DNA from 2 places in the Clostridium kluyveri DSM 555 genome. Region 2 is predicted to be linked to the other one. Evidence: riboswitches for the same ligand, from Rfam matches in the RefSeq annotation. Region 2 holds a riboswitch; the other holds the start of a gene.

Region 1 (8,117 bases), 690 kb from region 2:
AAACATACAGAAGAACACATTGATAAATTCTTACAGGCAGTTAATACTTTTTAAGCTTTTATTTAGAAATACTTAAAATATTTAATTTGAAGGTATAATTTTATATACATTGATTAATAAAATAAGGTTAAAAAAATTTTAGCCTTATTTTTTATGTAATTATATAAAATATATTTAATTTTTTTAATATATGTATTATAATTTGCTTAATAAATTTAAGAGGGTGACGGTGTGGACAATATCGATATTAAAATACTAAAATTGCTGCAAGAAAATGCTAGAATTTCTATTTCGGAAATGAGCGGCAAGATTAATCTGTCAATACCTGCAGTAAGTGACAGGCTGAAAAAATTAGATGCTTCAAGCTTAATTAAAAAATATACAATAATCATCAACAATAAAAAATTTAATAAGAATCTCATGGTTATAATGTTTGTAAGTCTTGAAAACCCAACATTTATTGATAAATTTATAGAGATCATCCAGGGGGAAAATGAAATTGTTGAATGTCATTATTTAGCCGGCGAGTTTGATTATGCATTAAAAATTATTACTGAAAATACAGAAACCCTTGAAAAAGTTTTAAATAAAATAAAGTGTATTAAAGGAGTTCAGAAGACTAAGACAATAGTTACCCTTTCTACAATTAAAAATAACTATTCAATAATACCTGACCAAATTAAATAATAGGGGGAATATATAGTGATTATAGGAGTGCCTAAAGAATTAAAGAATAATGAAAATAGAGTGGCTATAACACCAGCCGGGGTACATGCTCTAGTGAGGGATGGCCATCAGGTTTTGATAGAAAAGTCAGCTGGAATTGGAAGTGGAATAGAAGATAAAGAATACCAGGATGTTGGCGGCAAAATAATAGATACAAATGTGGAAATATTTAAAGAATCAGATATAATAGTAAAGGTAAAAGAGCCAATAGAAGAAGAATATGAACTTTTTAAAGAAAATCAGATTTTATTCACCTATCTTCACCTTGCTGCCAATGTACCTCTTACAGATTTATTAATTAAAAAGAAAATTACATCCATAGCTTATGAGACAGTACAACTTGATAATGGAAGTCTCCCATTACTCACTCCTATGAGTGAAGTGGCAGGAAAAATGTCTATACAGATAGGGGCAAATCTACTTCAAGAATATAATGGTGGAGCCGGTATATTACTTGGTGGAGTTCCAGGAGTACTGCCTGGAGAAGTTGTAATCATTGGAGCAGGCGGTGTGGGAACAAATGCTGCTAAAATGGCTTTGGGACTTGGAGCAAAAGTTACAATACTTGATATAAATAAGGATAGATTAGTTTATGTAGATGATATATTTAACGGAAGATTGTCTACATTAGTCTGTAATGAATTCAATGTGGCCGAGATGGTTAAAAAAGCAGATCTATTAGTAGGAGCAGTATTGGTAATAGGATCAAAAGCACCTAAAATTGTTAAAGAAGAAATGGTTAAAACTATGAAGAAAGGTTCTGTAATAGTTGATGTAGCAATTGATCAGGGAGGATCCATAGAAACCATAGACAGGGCTACTACTCATGATAATCCATGTTATGAAAAGTATGGTGTAGTTCATTATTCAGTATCCAATATGCCTGGAGCTGTATCAAGAACATCTACCTATGCACTTACTAGTTCTACTCTTCCTTATTTGGAGGATATAGCTAACAAAGGAGCAGAGAAAGCAATGAAAGATGATAAAGCTCTTTTAAAAGGTCTCAATGTATACAAAGGGTTTGTAACTTACAAGGCTGTGGCAGATAGTTTAAAACTTGAGTACAGAGCACCAGAAAGCTTATTATAATATAAAAAAGAGATATTTCAAAGCTTAAGCCAATGTCATTACGGAACCTTTTTTGATTTAATGGGGCAGCTTTTTAGTAAAAAATAAATCTCCCACTCGAAAGAGTGAAAGATTTACGGTAAAATTAATATATGCCAAAATACATTAATTTATATAAAAATTATACTTTAAATCGTGGAAATTATCAATTAAGACTTCCACTAAATATTGAGTACATGATTCCAGATAATGATTCGGTGTATTTGCTAAGTCAATTTATTGAGGAGATGGATTTAACAGATTTGTATTCGACTTACTCCCGTATAAGGGAGAATAAGGCAACACCACGTCAGATGCTTAAAATTGTACTTTATTCTTATATGAATCACAACTATTCATCAAGAGCAATGGAACAATCTTGTTATAGAGATGTTAACTTCATGTATCTTTTAGAAGGCTCTCCTGTACCAGATCATTCTACATTTGCAAGATTTCGCAGTCTTCATTTTTCACCATGTACAGAAACAATTATGGCTGAAATGACTAATTTTTTTTATGAAATTGGGGAAGTACTGAGAAATGATATATTTATTGATGGAACAAAAATAGAAGCGTGTGCTAACAAATATACTTTTGTTTGGAAAAAATCAGTTTCAAAAAATTTGAAAGGGTTGCTTTCTAAATTAGCTATTTTTGTGGCTGAATGCGAAGAAATGTATGGATCAAAATTTGTGTATGAAAATAAAGTAAAAATAAAGCATATAAAAAAACTTCGCAAGAAACTTTATGCCTTAAAGAAGAAAGAAAATATAGAATTTGTGCATGGCTCTGGTAAACGAAAAAATCCAATTCAACGGTCTATTGAAAAACTTGAAGAATACCTTGATAAATTAAAAGAGTATACACAAAAAATCCATACCTAAGGTTGTAAACTAAGAATGAATCGAAGTATTCAAGTAGAAGGTTCTTTTGGAGAGATAAAGCAAGATATGGGTTTTCGTAGATTTCTGAGCAAAGACAAAAGGAATGTTTTGTCTGAAAGTATTCTATTAGCAATGGCACGTAATATAAATAAGCTGCATAATAAAATTCAATCAGGTAGAACCGGAACCCATATTTTTGCACTTAAAAAGAATGCCTAATTTTAAAATTTTAGAATTAAAAAAAACCTTATCAGAAAAGGCTTATTAAAGTAGGCCATTTTTTAATTATTGAACTTATTTGGCCTTAAAACATCATGAAATTTCTTATAAAGTACTAAAAAAGCGCTGCCGCGTTAGCTTATTTTTTATGCTAATGCGACAGCCCCTTTTATTAATAAAACTTTATATCAAAAGATTCAGGATTAAATCCTTTTTTCTTAAGTACTATGTCAAGTAATATTTTTACAAGATATGCAGATAGGATTATGTTCAATATGCAAGTTCCATCGCTTATTAGAGTATGTGAAGTAGTATTTCCAAAACCTCCAAAAAGTATGGAATAGATATTACTGTAGATTGTAAGGGTGTATCCTGCCAGTAGTATTAGCAGCCTGTTATCTTTTAAATATATAAAAGATAACATTGACAATGCTGCAGCAGGAAATAAGTATCTTTCATGCATTCCGGTAGAAAAAGTAAAAACTCCTGAAATTTGAACAAGTGCACAGGAAAAGGCAAATATTTTGTTTTTACTTTTAATATAAATATACCAGGAAAAAGCTGTAATTGCTATAATTGCAATTATTCCCCAAATTTTATAACTGAATATAAAAAATGTAGAGGAGCTTTCTTTATAATTTCCGCCAAGTAAATTAAAAAAATTAAAAGCATTTACAGAAGCGTAAGGGTATTCTGATATGGTATTTTTATATAATTTAAAAATCCACAGTGCATTTTGATTAAAGGAAAATGGGAGTATAATAACTAAAGAAGTCACAATACATGAAGCTGCACATTTAATAAGAGTTTTTAAATTTTTCCTGGCTATAAGTTCAAATAAGAGTACAGGAAAAAATATAATTCCCTGAGGTTTCATAAGCACTAAAGAGGTAAAAAGTATAGATGAAAAAACAAATTTCCCTTCTGATAAAAAGAACAAAGAGAGAACTAAAAAAAGAGTGAAAAAAGAATCTACCTGTCCCCAAAGGGATGAATTTATAAAAATAGCTGGGCTAAAAATATAAAAAGCACTTAAAAGAATACCCATTTCTAAAGAAAAATATTTTTTAGCCAATTTATATATCATATAAGCTGTTACAATATCTGCTATCATAGAAGGCAATTTTAAAAGCAATGTATAGTAAGGAGTTATTGAACTTATTTTCGCTAATTTACCAATTAAAAATAATATATAGATATATAATGGAGGATAGTCAGCTGATTTAGAATTTACATAAAACTGAGATAGACTGTTTGCAGCGGAGGAAGCCCAGCTTTTAAATAAATTTATATCTCCACCGTATCCTTCCATAACTGTGGATAATGAAATTCTTAAAAATAATCCTACACAAAGAAGTGAAAATATAAGTATTTTTGTGTTTGAATTATTTATTTTAAAGTTTCTATAGCCGAAAAAATAAAAGGCTGTAATACATAGTGCAAAAAATATTATTAAATATAAAGTGAGTAATGGGGCATATTTATTATTTGAGAACATAGATTCTCCTCGTTGATTTCTTCCTCCAGGAATTTGAGCATTACTGCCGGGAGTTTTGTTGTTATTTGATGAAAAGTTTTTATTAGGTGTATTTGAATTAACTCCTCCTTGTGTTTTTTGTTTATCATTTATTTGTGCTCTTTGTCTGTTTTCTGAGTTGAATTGTTCCACTCTGCTCCGGGATGTATTAGTATTAGCTGTATAATTTTTTATATTATAAATACATAAAAATGCAGATAATAATATTAAAAGAATTAGACCAATTTTAAGCAGATTTTTTTTGAAAAATATTTTTATCATATTTTTTGAATCTCCTTTTCTAGAATTATATTTTTACCATTTAAATATATTTTCATTAACAAAACTTAAAATAAGCTTAAAAAGTAATACAAAATTCTGTTAATATAGTTTTAATAATGTTTTGTGATATATTATAATCTAAATAGATAGAAATATGTGGAGGCGTTTTTATGGAGAAAATTGCATTATTGACAGATTCGGCCTGTGATATAGATGAAGAAACTATAAATAAATATAATATAAATATCCTTTCCTTCAGAATTATATATAGGAGTGGAGAATATATAGATAAAGTTGAAATCACTCCAAAGGAAGTATATGATAATATGAAAGTGGAAATTCCCAAATCTTCACTGCCTTCCATGGAGGATATGGAGATGGTCTATAAAAGACTTGAGGAAGAAAATTACACCCATGTAATTGCCATAGTTATTTCAAGTGGACTTTCAGGTACATATAATGCTTTAAAAATAGTAAGTGAAAAGCATAAAAATTTGACTACTTATATATATGATTCCAAATCTACATCTGTGGGAGAGGGAATCATTTTAAAAGAGTGTGGTAAACTCATTGAACAGGGGAGAAATTTTCAACAAATCGTAGATACTATACCAAAGATAAAAAGTAATATGCATTTCTTTTTTGTTTTTGGCACTTTGGAATATGCTAGAAAGGGTGGTCGTATAGGAAAGATACCTGGTACTATTGGAGAGATACTAGATATAAAGCCTATTGTTTATTTCGATGATAGCTATGGTGTTTGTTGTACTTATGACAAGGTCAGAGGAAGAAAGCGCTCTTTAAATAAAATGGTAGATATAGGAAAGAAGTTTTTAGATAAAAACCAATGTGAGGTGTATATAGTACATGGTAATGCAGAAGAAGATGCAGATAGAGTTCATAACATGATTTTACAATTACCTAATATAGAAAATATACACATGATAGGTCAAATAAGTCCTATAGTTGGGGTATATTCTGGTCCGGGAACAGTTGGAATATGTTATTTTACAATGTGACCATTGACATTATAAACTTAAGTTGATATAATTAAATCCGTAAATTGAATATGAATCTTGAACTTATCAAGAGAGGTGGAGGGAACAGGCCCATTGAAGCCCGGCAACCAATACGTTGTATAATGGTGCCAAATCCTGCAGCGAAGGCTGAAAGATGAGAGAAATATTATGTATGTTAAATCTGAGGTTTTCCTCAGATTTTTTAGTGCTGTATAATTTTATTTGTAGAGGCAGGGTGAATATTATTGATAAATATTAATAATGTTGGTAAGAGTTTTGATAATAAGGTTGTAATTAAAAATATAAACCTTAATATAAAAAAAGGGGAAATATTTGGAGTAGTAGGACAGAGTGGAGCAGGGAAATCTACACTGCTCAGATGTTTAAATGGCCTTGAAAGCTATGATACTGGAAGTATAAAGATAATGGACAAAGAGGTAAAAGACTTAAAAGGAAAAGAAATAAGAGTTTTCAGGAAAAATTTGGGTATGATATTCCAAAATTTTAATTTGCTAAATAGGAAAAATGTATATGATAATATATCACTTCCCCTGGAGGTATGGGGATATGATAAAAACAAAATAAAATCTAGAGTAGAGGAATTATTAAAATTAGTAGCACTTCGTGATAAGGCTAAAAGTATGCCAAGGCAATTAAGTGGAGGACAAAAACAGAGAGTGGCTATTGCAAGGGCACTTGCTTTGAATCCCAGTATATTACTCTGCGATGAAGCTACTTCAGCCTTGGATCCTAATACTACACAATCTATACTTGAACTTTTAAAGAAGATAAATAAGGAATTTGAACTAACCATAGTAGTAGTAACACATCAAATGGAAGTAATAAAAGAAATATGTAACAAGGTAGCAATTATTGACAGTGGGGAGATAAAGGTAGAAGGAGATGTGGAAGAAGTATTCCTAAGGCCAGGTGAATATTTGAAAAAATTGCTGGGAAATGAAAATTTACTGCCGGAAAGAGGAATGAACATAAGAATATTTTTCCCGAAGGAAATAAGTCAGGATAATTTGATAACTTCTATGGCTATAGATTTAAATATAAAATTTTCCATAGTGTGGGGAAAACTTGAGAGATTTCGAGATAATGTACTGGGAAGCCTAGTAATAAATATAAACCAAAAAGATAAGGAACAAATATGTAATTATCTTTCTTCAAAAAATGTAACATGGGAGGTGGAATAGTATGAGTTTTAATGAAATATTTAAGCAGGTACTATTTCCGGCTGTAGGAGAGACATTTTATATGGTAATAGTTTCTACAGTATTTGCCGTAATTATAGGATTTATACCTGCAGTTTTACTAATAATAACGCAGCCAGGGGGGCTTAGGCCTAATAAGGCAGTTTATAAGGTTTTAGATGTAGTGGTAAATTTACTTAGATCATTTCCATTTATAATACTTATGATAGCTATCTTTCCTTTTACAAAGCTTATAGTTGGAAAAGCCATAGGTACTACGGCAGCCATAGTTCCACTTACCATAGCTGCAGCACCTTTTGCAGCAAGGGTAATTGAATCCTCTTTTAAAGAAGTGGATCCTGGAGTAATAGAGGCATCTAAATCCTTTGGGGCAAGTAATATTCAGATAATATTTAAAGTTATGCTAAAAGAAGCTCTTCCATCTATAGTACTTGGAATAACACTTACAGTTATAAGTGTAGTAGGATATTCTGCTATGGCAGGTACAGTAGGGGGAGGGGGACTTGGAAATGTGGCAGTAAATTACGGATATTATAGATTCCAGACTAATATAATGGTGTATACTGTAATAATACTTGTGATAATTGTCCAACTGCTTCAAACTATTGGGGATATAATATATAAAAAACTTAATAAATAAAAATATATAAGGCATAAGTAAATAAAATTATAGTTTTACTCATGCCTTAATTTTTAAAAATTAATTGAAACTATGTATAAAATTCATATTAATATACAAATACCATTTTGCCGACTCTTAAAGCAATGGGTTTTGACCAGAGCCAGGTATTTGTTGTACTATCATCAAAGTAATATAACGCACCATTTGTTGGATCAGAGCCATAGAGTGCTTCATAAGCAGCATTTTTTGAATCCTGAGAAGCAGATTTGTTTATCCATCCATTATATACAGGAGTGAATTGATAATAGCCACCTGATACTTCATATATTACATCTTTTATAGTAGATGGAAATCTTGAATTTTGAACTCGGTTAAGTACTACAGCAGCTACAGCTACTTTAGCTTTATAAGCCTCTCCTTCAGCTTCTGCAGTTACTAATCTGGCCAGTAAATCTAAGTCACTTTCACTATAAGGTACTATAGAACCTGAGGAGCTTGTACTCTTAAAAATCCAACCTG
Region 2 (8,117 bases):
GAATTATGGTTTTTCTTTTGTCTTTTCTTACTACATTGTCTTTTTCTTCATATTCATCAAAAAAATAATTTATTGATACATTTAATGCTTTGGCTATTTTCCACAATGTGGTTACAGAAGGTCCTGTTATGTTTCTTTCCACTTGACTTATGAGTCCTGTACTAAGTTTCGCCCTTTCAGCCAATTGTTCTATACTTATACTTTTTTCCTGTCTTAATTTTCTAATTTTAAGTCCAAATTCCATAAAGTTCCCCCTTTATCCATTTAATTTTATATTGCTAAATTTTTTATTAATATTGTCTAAAATATTATCACCATTCAATTTCTTTTTCAATACTCTTTTATCAATGATACATAAATTTTCGTATTAAATCATCATTGAATTGAGTATATAATTTATAATTTATCAAAGATTGTATATGAAAATATTATGACAATTAATATATATTTTAATTGTCATAATATTTCGTATTGTTTTCTAGATGACTTTCTTGCATTTTATAGATTCTTATAAGGTAAATATGACATTCATAATGTTTAACAGATGAAGCAATTAAAACAAGAATATGTTCAAATATTGCTTTTTAAATTAAAAACTATCAGTTTTGCAGTATAATAATATAAAATAGTTTAAAAAGGATAGTGAAATTATGGATTTATTTGATATGGCTAATGAAAGAAATCACAAAGAATTAAAACCTTTGGCTGAAAGAATGAGACCGGAGACTTTAGAAGAATTTATAGGACAGGAACATATTTTAGGTAAAGATAAAATGTTATATAGAGCAATAGTTACAGATAATATTTCTTCTGTAATTTTTTACGGACCACCTGGTGTAGGCAAAACCACATTGGCAAGAATTATAGCCAATACAACAAAGGCAAATTTTTACGAATTGAGTGCTGTAAATTCCGGTACGGCAGATGTAAAAAAGATTATAAAAGAAGCAGAAAACAACTTGAAATTTTATTCTAAAAAGACAATATTATTTATTGATGAAATACATAGATTTAATAAAGCTCAACAAGATAGTGTTCTAAATGCAGTTGAAAAAGGTATAATTATATTGATAGGAGTTACCACGGAAAATCCCTACTTTGAGGTTAACAATGCACTTCTTTCCCGTTCTATGATTTTTCGACTAGAACACCTCTCTGAAAATAATGTAAAAAAAGCATTAAAAAATGCAATTGAAAGTCCAAAAGGGTTTAGTTATCTTAAAATAGAAGTAGACCCTAAAGTATTTGATTACTTTGCCCTGCACAGCGGCGGTGATATAAGAAAGGCTTTAAATGCTCTGGATATGGCAGTTAGAACTTCATCAAAAAAAGAAGATAAAATTTTTATAACCACAAAAGATGCAAAAGAATGCATCCAGAGGAAAATTACCTTATATGATAAAGGGGGTACATCCCACTATGATACTATCAGTGCTTTTATAAAATCACTTCGAGGCAGTTCCCCTGATGCAGCAGTATACTATCTTGGAAAAATGCTGGATGCTGGTGAAGACCCCATGTTTATCGCAAGAAGAATTGTTATTCAGGCCTCAGAAGATGTTGGAAATGCTGACCCCATGGCTTTAATAGTAGCCACAAATGCCATGAATGCGGTGCATATGATAGGCATGCCAGAATGTAGATACGCATTGTCTCAAGCAGCAATATACGTAGCATCAGCACCAAAATCAAATGCTTCCTGCATTGCAATTGATTCTGCGCTGAAAGATGTTAGAAGCCGCAGGGATTCTGGAATACCCCCTTATTTAAGAGATGCCCATTATAAGGGTGCAGAAAAATCAGGATATGGTACTGGTTATCTGTATCCACACTCTTACGGTGGATTTGTAAAACAGCAGTATTTACCTGATTCTCATAAAAATACTGTGTATTATAAGCCAACATCCAATGGATTTGAATCTAAAATTAAAGATAGATTAACTAAGCTCTGGGGTAAAAAATAATTTAATCAAATTTATATATTAATTGATGATCATGGAGGTGGAGTAGTCCTATGAAAATTATAAAAGGTAAAAAGTGTAAGACGATATTACCATATTTATCAATTATTCTTGTTACTTCTTCTGTCTGGTTATATTGGGGTAATGTGTCCATACAAAAAACGGAAATCAATATTAATAGTGAAAAGATTCCTGCCTCCTTCAACGGATTTAGAATTATTCATGTATCTGATTTACATAATGAAGAATTTGGACACAATCAAAACAAATTACTCAGGGCAATGAAGGAATCATCCCCAAACTTGATTGCTGTCACTGGGGATTTAATTGATTCCAGACATACAGATCTTCAAAAAGCACTGGATTTTATCAATGGTGCTGTGGATATAGCCCCGATATATTATGTTACAGGCAATCATGAATCAAGAATCCACCAATACGAAAAATTGAAAAAACACATGGCAGAAACCGGAGTTATCACATTAAATAATAAAGGTACTACAATCAAATGGGGTGTAGATTCTATTCGGTTGTTAGGATTAGATGATCCATCCTTTACAACAAACTACAATTTATCTGGAAGAAATGCAGCCATAATTGATGCAAAATTGAAGACTATGAAAAATGAGAGCAGCCACTACACAATCTTGTTATCACATAGACCAGAATTGTTTCACGTGTATGCAGATAATAGAATTGATTTGGTTTTAAGTGGTCATGCTCATGGGGGACAGATACGTTTACCCCTTGTCGGGGGACTTTTTGCACCAAATCAAGGCTTCTTCCCCAAATATTCTGAGGGCCTATATGAAAAGAACCAAACTAAAATGGTGGTCAGCCGAGGCCTTGGAAACAGCCTCTTTCCTGTCCGAATCAATAATCGCCCCCAATTAGTTGTTATTACACTGGTATCACAGCAGGATTTGTAGAGGTATATTTTAATCTCCTTTAAATTTAAAAAAATATAAAAATATTTATTTTTCTATTGACAAACAGTATATATATCTGTTATCATTTTTTCAATTGAATACGGAACTTCTTATCCAGAGTGGCGAAGGGACTGGCCCTATGATGCCCAGCAACCTGAATGATTTTTCATCATTCAACGGTGCTAATTCCAGCAGGTATAAAACCTGAAAGATGAGAAGCATGAAGGAACTCTTCTTGTGACTTATCTTACAAGAAGAGTTTTTATTTTTAATTTTTCTTAAACTATTTGGAATAGGAAAGAAGTTTATAAATACTTTTAATCTATATATTATAAGAAGGAGAGATTTTTATGAATATTTTAATTGTAGGAGGGGACAGACTTGATAATATTAAAAATAAGCTGAACAAATGTGGAATTAATAAAGTTAATCACATTACAGGTAGAAAAAAAGGGGATAAGAAAATAGAAATCCCTAAAAATACGGATGTAGTATTAGTACTTACAGATTTTATAGGACACAGTATGACTGAGATAATAAAAAAACAATCTAAAAAAAATCATACTTTAATTATGTTTTCAAAACGTTCATGGATATGTATTGAAGAAAACATAAAAAACATATTTATTGATTAAAGGTTAAGTAAAACTAAAAGAATATTCCTAAAGTTCTTTTAATCTAAAACTCGTGGATTAATTTTATAATAAGGAGTGAAGCTAAAGTGTACGAACGGATGCTTAACAAACAAATAATTCCATCATTAAATGATATATATGAAACTATTGGAAAGGAAAGTATTTTATATCTTGAAAAACTACACCAATTTATGATTGATTCTTATGAACTATCAATCAGACTTAAATTTCGTTTTGGAAGTGACCATGGATGGTGTTATAAATATTGCCATAAAAATAAACATATATGTTATGTTTTCTTTGAAAAGGGTGCGTTTACTGTAATTATTCAAATTGGTGAAAATCAATTAAATAAGCTATACAATAAGTTGGATAGTTTATCTTTAGAAGATAAAGATGCATGGAAAAATCAATATTCCTATAGAATCTTAAGCAATAAAAATCTAGAGGATATAAAATCCATTATAGCTATAAAAATGAATTCCATTAAAAAGAAAGTTTCTTAAAATATATATGCATATATCCATGAGTTCATTACATGTTTTAATTGCACACATTTATTATTTTATGCAGATAAAACTCTATGTACTAAAAACCTTTATCATATTCCATCAATCTATTTTTAAAATACACTATTTTTAAATTACAGAACTGCGAAATTTCTCTTGCCGCCATGAAATTACTTCCTATAGCTTCAATTTGGTGGGCATCGGAACCTATAGTTATATATTTTCCACCCAGCTGGTTATATCTTTTATAGATGTTTATCATATTCTTTACTGATATGTTCTTATCAAGTCTTCGTGTATTTAACTCCAGACACTTGCCTTCTTTTATCACCTTATTTAATATTTCATCTATTATATCAGAAAATTCCCCGTAGTATATTTCCTTATCTTCAAACTTAGCATATCTTGCTATATAATCAATATGCCCTAGACTATCTATAAATTGAAATTTATCCAAATTACCCAGTATAACTTCAAAATACTTAGCATAGGCTTCTCTTTTACTTTTTCCTCTATAATAATCTTCATAATAAAGATCTAGATTTTCTACCAAATGGACTGATCCAAGTACATAGTCAAAGGAATTATTTTTTATTAAATCACTACTCTCTCTAAAACAATCTTCTTTCATGCCAAGCTCTATTCCCAAAAGTAAATCATTACCCCTATATTTAGAATATAAATTAAAATAATCCTCTACATTAAAACAGAATGAATCTTTTTTGGGAAAATTAATATCCATATGTTCTGTTACTATACCTGATATATTCTTTTCTCTCATACATTTTATTGCATCTTCTATTTGCATATTTGAATCTGTAGAAAAAATTGTATGTATGTGTGTATCAAACACTGCATAATCCTCCCTAAAATTAAGAATTAAGAGAAAGTCAAAAACATTAACTGTCAAATAACATCAACTAAATTATTATATAATTAATGCTAAAACCTTCTCTCTTTATTTGATTAAATTTATAATTTTTTTATTACTTAAACAAATTCATTTACCTTTACACATTCGTCAGCACAGCGTGAAATTAAATCAGCTATTTTATCCACAGTTTCTTTAGTACAATCTCTTACCACTTCAGCTCCCAATTCTCCATTTTCCCATATGAATTGGTATACGTTTAAAAGTATGTTATCTCTTATACGGCAATAAAAATATTCTCTTTCCATGAACATTACCCTTTTATTCATATTCTCTATGCAGTTATATTTTTTTACTATATTTGCGGCATCGCTGCCTAAAGGTTCCCCTGATTTTAAAACTACATCTCCATCTACCACCTCTGTTTTTGAGGTATTGTCGATATCTGAGAGCATACTACTTACTTCGATTACTGAAGGCAGTGCTGATTTTTCCACCCAGTCATATATAACCTTTCTTTGTTTTCTCCATACTGTCATTATGTATACAATGTCAGCTTTTAATTCCAGGCTATAAGCATTAAGATCCCCAAATTCTTCACGTTTTGCTTTTAAAACATTTACTATACTTGTCTGCCAATAGCCTTTAGCATCCAATATAGGTTTTGTAGACGCTTCCACTAAGTCAGACAGCAATTTGTAATTATCCATTTTTACCCCTCCTAAAAACTCATACTTATATTATAATTCATTATCTCCAAAATTTGAATGTAATTTAATTGTCAAAACTGCTTATTGTTCACTATTTATATTAATATATTTATTTGAAAGTATCATTTCACATTTTTCTAAGATAAATCCTACAGCAAATCTATATAATATCTCTGCTAATATTATAGCAGAAATCAAGTCTAAAATTACATGTTGTTTTACAAATTGAGTAGATAATATTATAAATATACCCGTAAAATTTATACTCATTTTATTGAACTTATTTTTTACCCCTTCCATACATCCCCTTATAGCTGCATAGGTTGTCAAGACATGTATGCTAGGAAAACAATTAAAGGGCTTATCCCATCTATAGGTAAGCTTAATAATACCTATAAAAATATCTCTGCCGTAAAGGGCAGGTCTAGGTACTGTTGTCTGAAAGAAAAAATAGGTCATATAACACAGAAGCATTCCTAAAATTATGGTGATCATAGTTTTATAATAAATATTCCTGTAGTTAAAGCAAAAATATATCAGTACTAATATCAAAAAAGGATACCATGCCCAATACACAACTATAAACTCCTTTATAAAGGGCACCTGTTTATCTAAAAAAGTGACTAAATTATAACAGCCATTGAGAGGATTGTTTAATTTTCTATAAATTACATTTATTGCAGGTATTACAAGCATGAGACTTAGAGGTATAATATTAAATTTTATATTTTTCAAGCTATCATCAGCTCCTAAATAAAGTTTATCTATAATTTTTATTATAGATATTAATTCTTAAATATTTACTATTTAAATGCTTAAATATTTGTTAACTTATATGCAGCCCATAATAGCATGAAAATTATATTTTCTCTATAGCTTTTCTATCCTGCTTTTTATTACATATTTTTTGCCTTCTCTTTTCAAGTTCTTTTCTTAGTTCTTCCAGTGTTATATTTTCATTTGCCATCAAAACTAAAACATGATATATAAGATCACATATTTCACAAATCTTATCTTCTTTATTATCATTCTTGCTGGCAATTATAACTTCTGAACTCTCTTCTCCAACTTTTTTTAGTATTTTATCCAGTCCTTCTTTAAATAGATAATTAGTATAAGAACCATCTATTGGATTTTCTTTTCTATCTTTTATAACATTATATAATTCTTCTACCACACTTTGTAATTCCACCAATAACTACTCCTTTTAAAATTTTATTATTTAAACTATATACTTCTATAAAAACAACTTCTATTTCCAGTATGACAGGCAGCTCCTATCTGTTCCACTTTTATTAAAAGTGTGTCATAATCACAATCTACACTTATACTTTTTACATATTGATAATGACCGGAAGTAGACCCCTTATTCCATAACTCTTTTCTGGATCTGCTCCAAAACCAGGTCTTTCCCGTTTCAATAGTTTTATTTAAAGATTCTTCATTCATGTATGCCACCATAAGCACTTCTCCATTTTCAAAATCTTGAATTACAGCAGGAATAAGCCCTTTTTTAAAATCTATATTTTTTAAAATTTCCTTTTCCATATTATCACCTATTTTAATATATTCCATAATTATATTTTTTACAAGAACTATTCCTTATAATCTTACAGGAATATCTCTTTTATGAAGATATTCTTTTACATCCTTTATTTCTAATTCTCCATAGTGAAATAAAGAAGCTGCAAGGGCTGCATCTGCACCAGTATCTTCAAATACATCATAAAAATCCTCTAAAGAGCCGCATCCTCCAGAAGCTATTACAGGAATATTTACAGATTCGGCCACTGCCTTAGTAAGTTCTATATCATATCCATTTTTAGTGCCATCTGCATCCATACTTGTAAGAAGTATTTCCCCTGCTCCCAAACTCTCCACTTTTTTTACCCATTCTATGGCATCTATTCCTGTATTTTTCCTTCCACCTTCTATAAATACGTCCCAACCCTGGTCCTCTGCTCTCTTTTTTGCATCTATTGCAACTACTACACACTGGGAACCAAATTTATCTGCAGCCTCATATATCAAATTGGGATTTCTTATAGCCGCTGAATTTACAGATATTTTATCTGCCCCTGCCCTGAGTATAATCTTAAAATCATCTATTCCTGATATTCCACCGCCTACAGTAAGGGGAATAAATACCTTTTCTCCAGTTCTCTCCACTACGTCAATTAATGTTTTTCTCTTCTCATAGGTGGCTGTAATATCTAAAAATACTATTTCATCCGCCCCCTGTTTATTATAATACTGTGCTATATCCACAGGATCTCCTACATCTTTTAAATTTACAAAGTTTATCCCCTTAACTACTTTTCCCATATTTACATCTAAACATGGAACTATTCTTTTGGTAAGCATTTTTAATTTCCTCCTATCTCTATGGCTTTTTTTAGAGAAAGTGTTTTAGCATATATAGCTTTTCCAACTATGGCACCATATACATTTTCTTTTTTAAGACTTTTAATGTCTTCTATATCCTTTATGCCACCTGAAGCT

The links. Region 2 has a riboswitch for S-adenosylmethionine ahead of CKL_RS06435 (DUF2325 domain-containing protein). Riboswitches for the same ligand answer to the same signal wherever they lie in the genome.
Region 1: it holds a riboswitch for S-adenosylmethionine, as region 2 does, so the genes downstream of both, CKL_RS03265 (methionine ABC transporter ATP-binding protein) here and CKL_RS06435 (DUF2325 domain-containing protein) in region 2, are expected to answer to the same signal.

The regions. Positions count from the first base shown of each region.
Region 1 is NC_009706.1:649,479-657,595, forward strand. It holds gene hemL (glutamate-1-semialdehyde 2,1-aminomutase) at 1-54, shown strand, start outside; gene CKL_RS03235 (Lrp/AsnC family transcriptional regulator) at 232-687, shown strand; gene ald (alanine dehydrogenase) at 703-1,818, shown strand; gene CKL_RS03245 (transposase) at 1,950-2,720, shown strand; gene CKL_RS21875 (transposase) at 2,736-2,939, shown strand; gene CKL_RS03255 (glycosyltransferase family 39 protein) at 3,112-4,737, opposite strand; gene CKL_RS03260 (DegV family protein) at 4,908-5,756, shown strand; SAM riboswitch class I at 5,817-5,917, shown strand; gene CKL_RS03265 (methionine ABC transporter ATP-binding protein) at 6,002-6,958, shown strand; gene CKL_RS03270 (methionine ABC transporter permease) at 6,960-7,616, shown strand; gene CKL_RS03275 (cell wall hydrolase) at 7,705-8,117, opposite strand, start outside.
Region 2 is NC_009706.1:1,337,269-1,345,385, reverse strand. It holds gene CKL_RS06450 (helix-turn-helix domain-containing protein) at 1-244, opposite strand, end outside; gene CKL_RS06445 (replication-associated recombination protein A) at 651-1,964, shown strand; gene CKL_RS06440 (metallophosphoesterase) at 2,015-2,890, shown strand; SAM riboswitch class I at 2,998-3,108, shown strand; gene CKL_RS06435 (DUF2325 domain-containing protein) at 3,241-3,525, shown strand; gene CKL_RS06430 (DUF3788 domain-containing protein) at 3,624-4,031, shown strand; gene CKL_RS06425 (histidinol phosphate phosphatase) at 4,114-4,887, opposite strand; gene CKL_RS06420 (hypothetical protein) at 5,025-5,615, opposite strand; gene CKL_RS06415 (phosphatase PAP2 family protein) at 5,697-6,350, opposite strand; gene hisE (phosphoribosyl-ATP diphosphatase) at 6,475-6,807, opposite strand; gene hisI (phosphoribosyl-AMP cyclohydrolase) at 6,843-7,163, opposite strand; gene hisF (imidazole glycerol phosphate synthase subunit HisF) at 7,218-7,979, opposite strand; gene hisA (1-(5-phosphoribosyl)-5-[(5-phosphoribosylamino)methylideneamino]imidazole-4-carboxamide isomerase) at 7,982-8,117, opposite strand, start outside.